One region of the Brevundimonas sp. KH_058 genome, then DNA from elsewhere that is predicted to be linked to it. Evidence: riboswitches for the same ligand, from Rfam matches in the RefSeq annotation. Region 1 holds a riboswitch; the other holds the start of a gene.
The links. A riboswitch is a leader RNA that binds a small molecule or an ion and turns the genes downstream of it on or off. The one in region 1 is predicted to bind glycine.

Region 1 (3,350 bases):
GTCGCCATGCCGAAGAACTCGTGCGTCGAACCGTGGAAGGTCTTGTGGCGCACGTCGACGCCGGCCTGCTCCAGCTTTTCGGCCAGCAGTTCGCCTTCGGTGCGCAGGGGGTCGATCTCGGCGCAGATCACGGTCGAGGACGGCAGGCCGGCCAGGTTCGCCTTTTCGACGATGTTGATGCGCGGATCCTGGGCGTCGGCCTCGTTGGCGAAGATGTGCTTCACGAACCACTTCATCATCGGCTTGTTCAGCGGCTTGGCGTCGGCGTTCTCGACGTAGGACTCATTGTCCATGTCCACGCCGGCGACCGGATAGACCAGCACCTGATGCACCGGCAGGGTCACGCCAGCATCGCGCGCCATCATCGACACGCCGATGGCCAGGTTACCGCCGGCGCTCTCGCCCATCACCGCCACCTTCTGCGGGTCGCCGTGGAAGCTCTGGGCGTTGTCCAGCACCCAGCGATAGGCGGCCAGGGCGTCGTCGTGGGCGGCCGGGAAATGGTGTTCCGGGGCCTGACGATAATGGACCGAGACCACGATCACGTCGGCCATCTTGGACACGCCGCGCGGGCCGCCGTCATAGACGTCCAGATCGGCGATCACGAAGCCGCCGCCGTGGAAATAGACCACGACCGGATGCAGCTTGTCCTCGGAATGGTCGTGCGGCTTGTAGATGCGGGCCTGGATAGGGCCGGCGGCGCCGGGGATGGTGATGTCGGTCGTCTTGACGCCCAGATCGTCGCTGGGGTCCTTGCCGTCCTTGCGCAGCAGGGATTTCACCGCGTCGGTCGGGGTCGGTTGCTGGCGGGCCTCGGCCGGCGACAAGGTCTCGATCGGCTTGCCGCCTAGAGACGCCAGTTCGTCCAGCACCTTCTGCATGGGGCCGTCGGCCTTGGCGGGGGTGTCACGCGGCTTGTCGTTGTCGCCGAACAGCTTGTCTATAATCGACATTTTTGGATTCCTGGGTTTCGAGTGGGGGCTCCTCACGACAACCCGCCCCACGCATCCTTGTTCCCCGACCGCTTGACTTGGGGCCAGAGTCGATGCCTTAGGTCGAGCGCTCTCGCGGGAGAGTTCGGAGTCTGGAAACAGGCCTCGACGCCGAAGGCGCAACCGCCCCGGAAACGCTCAGGCAAACGGACCGCGACAGCATACGGACGCTGGAAAGTCGCTCTCGATGGGCGCGCCGACGGAGCAAGGCGACATGATTTGGTCGCCGGAATCTCTCAGGCTTCAGGACAGCGGGGGCGCGAGGACGGCGGAGCTCCGCCACAACACGCGACCGTGAAAGCCTGAACCATGACTGACCAGACCCTGAAGACGACCGCTCTGAACGCCGCGCACCGCGCGCTGGGGGCCCGCATGGTGGGCTTCGGCGGCTATGACATGCCGGTTCAATATGAAGGCGTCCTGGCCGAGCACCGCTGGACCCGCGAACACGCCGGCCTGTTCGACGTGTCGCACATGGGCCAGTGCAAGATCACCGGCGAGGATGCGACTGCCCAGTTCGAGCGTTTCGTGCCCGGCGACTATGCGATCCTGAAGGCCGGCAAACAGAAATATTCGCTGCTGCTGAACAAGGACGGCGGCATCATCGACGACCTGATGGCCGGCCGCCCCGATCACGACGGCCTGTTCGTCGTCGTCAACGCCGGCAACAAGGACGAGGACTTCGCCTTCTGGGACGCGAATCTGGAAGGCGACGCCAAGCTGACGGTTCTGGACCGCGCCCTGATCGCCATCCAGGGGCCGGAAGCCGCCGAGGTCATGGCGGCGCACGAACCGATCCTGGCCGAAATGGGCTTCATGGAATGCGCCCGCCTGATGCTGTTCGGCGCCGACTGCTATGTCTCGCGATCCGGCTACACCGGCGAGGACGGCTATGAGATTTCGGTCCCGGCGGACCAGGCCGAGCGCGTTTGGAACACGATCCTGGAAGACGCCCGCGTCAAGCCGATCGGCCTGGGCGCCCGCGACAGCTTGCGTCTGGAAGCCGGCCTGCCGCTGCACGGCCACGACATCGACCCGACGACCAGCCCGGTGGAAGGCGCCCTGACCTTCGCCCTGTCCAAGTCGCGCAAGGAGCGCGCCGACTTCAACGGCGCCGACCGCATCCTGAAGGAACTGGGCGACGGTCCCTCGCGCGTGCGCATCGGCCTGATCGTCAAGGAAGGCGCCCCCGCCCGCGAAGGCGCCGAGATCGCCGACGCCGATGGCAACGTTATCGGCAAGGTCACCTCGGGCGGCCCCTCCCCCACCTTGGGCCAGAACATCGCCATGGGCTTCGTGCCTCCCACTTTTTCCGAGCTGGGCGCCGACCTGAAGGTCATCGTGCGCGGCAAGACCGCCGCCGCCGAAGTCGTCGCCATGCCCTTCGTGGCGCAACGGTATTACCGCAAACCCAAGACCGTCTGAGGATCAGATCATGAAGTTCACCAAGGATCACGAGTGGGTCAGCCTGGACGGCGACATCGCCACCGTCGGCATCTCCAAACACGCCGCCGACGCCCTGGGCGACGTGGTATTCGTCGAGGTGCCTGAGGTCGGCAAGACCGTCTCGAAGGGCGACAGCTTCGCCGTGGTCGAGAGCGTCAAGGCCGCCTCCGACGTCTACGCCCCCGTCTCGGGCGAAGTTGTCGAGGCCAACGACGCCCTGTCGACCGCCCCGGAAACCGTCAACTCGGCCGCCGAAGCCGACGGTTGGTTCGCCAAGATCAAGGTCTCGGACGCCTCGCAACTGGACGCCCTGATGGACCAGGCCGCCTACGACGCCTTTCTCGCCACCCTCTGATTTCCACTTCCGCTCATCCCCGCGAAAGCGGGGACCCAGTTCTTTCGCGAGAACAGTGCTGGGATGAGCGGAAACATCACCGGCCACATCGGTCGCCCAAAGCACTAGGTCCCCGCTTTCGCGGGGATGAGCGGATTAGAAAATGCGTTATCTCCCCCTGACGCCCGACGACCGCACGGCGATGCTCGCCGCCATCGGCGCGAAATCCATCGACGACCTGTTCGTGGACGTGCCGCAATCGGCGCGGCTGGACGGCCCTGTGGACCTGCCCCGCGTGGCCGGCGAGATGGAGGTCGAGCGCGCCCTGTCCGCCATGGCCGCCAAGAACGCCACGGCCGGCGCGGTGCCCTTCTTCTGCGGCGCAGGGGCCTACAAGCACCACGTCCCGGCGACGGTGGATCACGTGATTCAGCGGTCCGAGTTCCTGACCAGCTACACCCCCTATCAGCCGGAAATCGCGCAAGGCACCCTGCAGTATCTGTACGAGTTCCAGACCCAGGTCGCGAACCTGACCGGCATGCCGGTGGCCAACGCCAGCCTCTATGACGGCTCGACCG
Region 2 (3,350 bases), 1.7 Mb from region 1:
CGCCGCCTCAGGGTTCGGAGCACTTCGAAGCCGTCGATGTCGGGCAGGCCGATGTCCAGGATGGCGGCGTCGAAGATCTCGGCGCTTTCGAGCTGCAAGGCCTGTTCGCCGCTGTCGATACAGCTTGCCTCGAACCCCGCCTCGTGAAGACTGGCTTCGAGCGAATGCCGCAGCGCCTTGTCATCTTCGACGACGAGTATTCTCATGGCGACGGAACGGGGCGACGGATCATGCGCGACACCATAACCAGAAAGCCGGAGCGGTGAAGACGGATCGACGACATCTGCTGATGGGTCTGGCGGGAGGCCTGGCGGGATTGGGCGCCGCCGGCTGTTCGTCGGAGCCGGAGGGGGCGGGCACGGCGCGGCGCGTGCGCTGGCTGGCGCGCCGTGAAGGGGCGCTGCACATCCTGACGAACACCAGCCTGATGGGGCCGGTGCTGGAGGCCTTTCGTCGTCGCTGGCCCGGGATCAGCGTGCATCTGGAAGACATAAACTCGACGCGGATCGCCGAACAGGTTCGGACGCTTGCGGACGCAGGGCAGGATGGGCCGGACCTGGTCTGGAGCACGGCCATGGACGTGCAGGTCAAGCTGATCAACGACGGCTATGCCCAGGCCTATAAGTCACCGCATCGTGCAGCGATGCCCGACGGGTCGGTGTGGCGCGATCAGGGGTATGGGCTGACCGCCGAGCCGATCGTGTTCGCCTATAACCGAGGCCAGCTTGCGGGTGATGCGGTGCCGCGCAATCACGCGGATCTGCTTCGGTTGCTGAAGGCTCGCCCGGATCTCTTCGGCGGTCGCGTCACCCTCTACGACGCCGAACGCAGCGGTGTGGCCCTGATGCAGTTGTCTGCGGACGTGCAGATCTATCCCGACGCCTGGCCATTGATGGAGGCGCTGGGCGCGCAGCGTCCGCGACTGGACACCTCGGGGCAGAGGATGATGGGCCAGATCGCCGATGGGCGGATGGTGTTCGCCTATAATATGAACCAATCCTACGGTGCGTCCTGGGCCGAGCGTGTTCCTCAGATCGGGCTGATCACGCCCGACGATTATCATCTGTCTGTGTCGCGAGTGGCCTTAATTCCTCGCAACGCCGCGCACCCGAACGCGGCGCGACTGTTTCTGGACTTTCTGCTGTCGCGCGAAGGACAACGGGTGATCGGCGCATTGGGGGTTCGGCCGGTGCGCGACGATGTCGATGCGCCGTTGCGACCCGCGTCGCCCGGCGTTCGGCCCATTCGGGTCGGGCCGGCCTTGCTGGCCAATCTGGATCAGGCGCGGCGTGCGACCCTGCTGACGCGGTGGGACGCCGCGATGCGTCTAGGCGTCAGGGCGCCCTCGGATCCTGCCGCGCCCTGAGCGTTCCTGTGGATAAGTCCACAAAGTCCGAAACCCGCCTTTCTGTCACGCCGCCGTCACTGCCGTACGAGGTGCCTATGGAGAGTAGCCGTAAGTGACCCCACTTGATCCTGAAGAGCAATGAAATGCGAAGGGAGCGCTTCATGCTGCAATAAAATTGCGGTTTTCACCTATTTGACACCGAGGCGGGGGTCGATCTTACTCAGCTTCAGCAAGGCGGGAGAGATCGGCTCCGGCCGACGCCGAAGGCGCAACCGCCCCGGAAACGCTCAGGCAAACGGACCGTCTTGCTGAAGGAACGCTGGAGAGAAGGACGGGTCCGGGGGATCCGGCCTCGCCGAAGGAGAAACGGGTCGCAAGGCCCCGAAGCTCTCAGGCCTGATGACAGCGGGGGCGAAACGACGCCGCAGAGCGTCGCTCGCGTCAGACACCCCTGGGGAGGGGCGTCATCTTTATGAGGACCATCGCCTTGTCTCGTCTCAACCGCCATCTGACCACCTGCTGCAGCGCCATCGCTCTGCTTTCGTGCGCCGGCATCGCTCACGCACAGGACGCCCAAACCGCTCAAGAGGCCGCCGCCTCGGTGGACGACATCGTCGTCACCGCGTCCCGGATCGACCGGGCCGGCTTCCAGGCGCCCACGCCCACCATCCATCTGACGGCCGAGGATCTTTCGGTCGGCGCGCGCCAGAACATCGCCGCCGCGCTGAACGACATGCCCCAGTTCAAGGCCAGCAGCTCGCCCCAGACGACCGGCACCAACACCGGCGCGGGCAATGCGCCGGTCGATCTGCGCGGCCTGGGGATCAACCGCACGCTGGTCCTGATCGACGGGCGCCGGGCGGCGAGCGAGAACGACCTGAACAGCATTCCGTCCGTTCTGGTGAAGAGCGTTGACGTCGTCACCGGCGGCGCATCCGCCGCCTGGGGTTCGGGCGCTGTCGCCGGCGTGGTCAACATCGGCATCGACCGCTTCTTCACGGGCGGCAAGCTGGGCGCCGAATACGGCATCTCGTCCTTCGACGACGCCGAACAGCAGCGTTTCGAAGCCGCATGGGGCACGCCGTTTGCCGACGGACGCGGTCATTTCGTCATCGGCGGTGAATATCTGGACAATGACGGCGTGGTGCCTAAGACCTCGCGCCCGGCCATCGGTCGCTGGGCCCAAGTCTCGAACGGCGCCGGCGGGTTCGTCACCGTTCCCAACGTCGGCTTCTCGAACGCGGCGTACGGCGGTCTGATCATGTCCGGCGTGAACGCTGGCAAGGTGTTCAACCCTGACGGCACGCTGCGTCCCTTCAACTATGGCACGGTGGTCGGCACGAATACGGTCGGCGGCGAGGGACCGTCGAACGACGACCTCAGCCCCCTGGTCACGCCCCAGCGTCGCTACACCGGTCTGGCCAGCGCCACCTACGAGCTTTCCGACAAGCTCCGCTTGACGGCCGACGTTCGTCACTCGCGGATGTGGAACAACTACATCTGGTTCGGCGATCACAATCGCGGCAATCTGACGATCAAGAACGACAACGCCTTCCTGTCCACGGCGATCAAGCAGCAGATGGCGGCGGCGGGCCAGACCTCGTTCACCATGGGTCGCTTCAACTCCGACCTGTCCTATTCGACCATCGACTTCGAACGGGTCACGACCCAGGCGACCATCGCCCTGGACGGCGAGTTCGGCGACAGCTGGCGGTGGGGCGCCTACTACAGCCATGGCGAATACGAGAACAATATCGACACGCCCGGCTTCCTGCTGACCACCAACTACGCCCAGGCGGTCGACTCGGTCATCAGCCCCGTCACCAATCAGCCCGTCTGCCGCGTGACCCTGACCAACGCCAACTCCGGCTGCGTGCCCATCAACCTGTTCGGCCTGGGCGCGCCGTCTCAGGAAGCCATCGACTACGTCACCGGCACGCCCCAGCAGCGCACGACCACCAAGCTGGACGTCGCCGGCGTCAGCCTGCGCGGCGAGCCCTTC

Region 2: it holds a riboswitch for glycine, as region 1 does, so the genes downstream of both, AC3ISA_RS02925 (TonB-dependent receptor domain-containing protein) here and gcvT (glycine cleavage system aminomethyltransferase GcvT) in region 1, are expected to answer to the same signal.

Annotation. Positions count from the first base shown of each region.
Region 1 is NZ_CM174469.1:2,339,114-2,342,463, reverse strand. It holds gene AC3ISA_RS11400 (alpha/beta hydrolase) at 1-953, opposite strand, end outside; glycine riboswitch at 1,059-1,156, shown strand; glycine riboswitch at 1,161-1,246, shown strand; gene gcvT (glycine cleavage system aminomethyltransferase GcvT) at 1,302-2,417, shown strand; gene gcvH (glycine cleavage system protein GcvH) at 2,428-2,793, shown strand; gene gcvPA (aminomethyl-transferring glycine dehydrogenase subunit GcvPA) at 2,936-3,350, shown strand, end outside.
Region 2 is NZ_CM174469.1:626,948-630,297, reverse strand. It holds gene AC3ISA_RS02935 (response regulator transcription factor) at 1-206, opposite strand, end outside; gene AC3ISA_RS02930 (ABC transporter substrate-binding protein) at 263-1,366, shown strand; glycine riboswitch at 1,574-1,661, shown strand; gene AC3ISA_RS02925 (TonB-dependent receptor domain-containing protein) at 1,836-3,350, shown strand, end outside.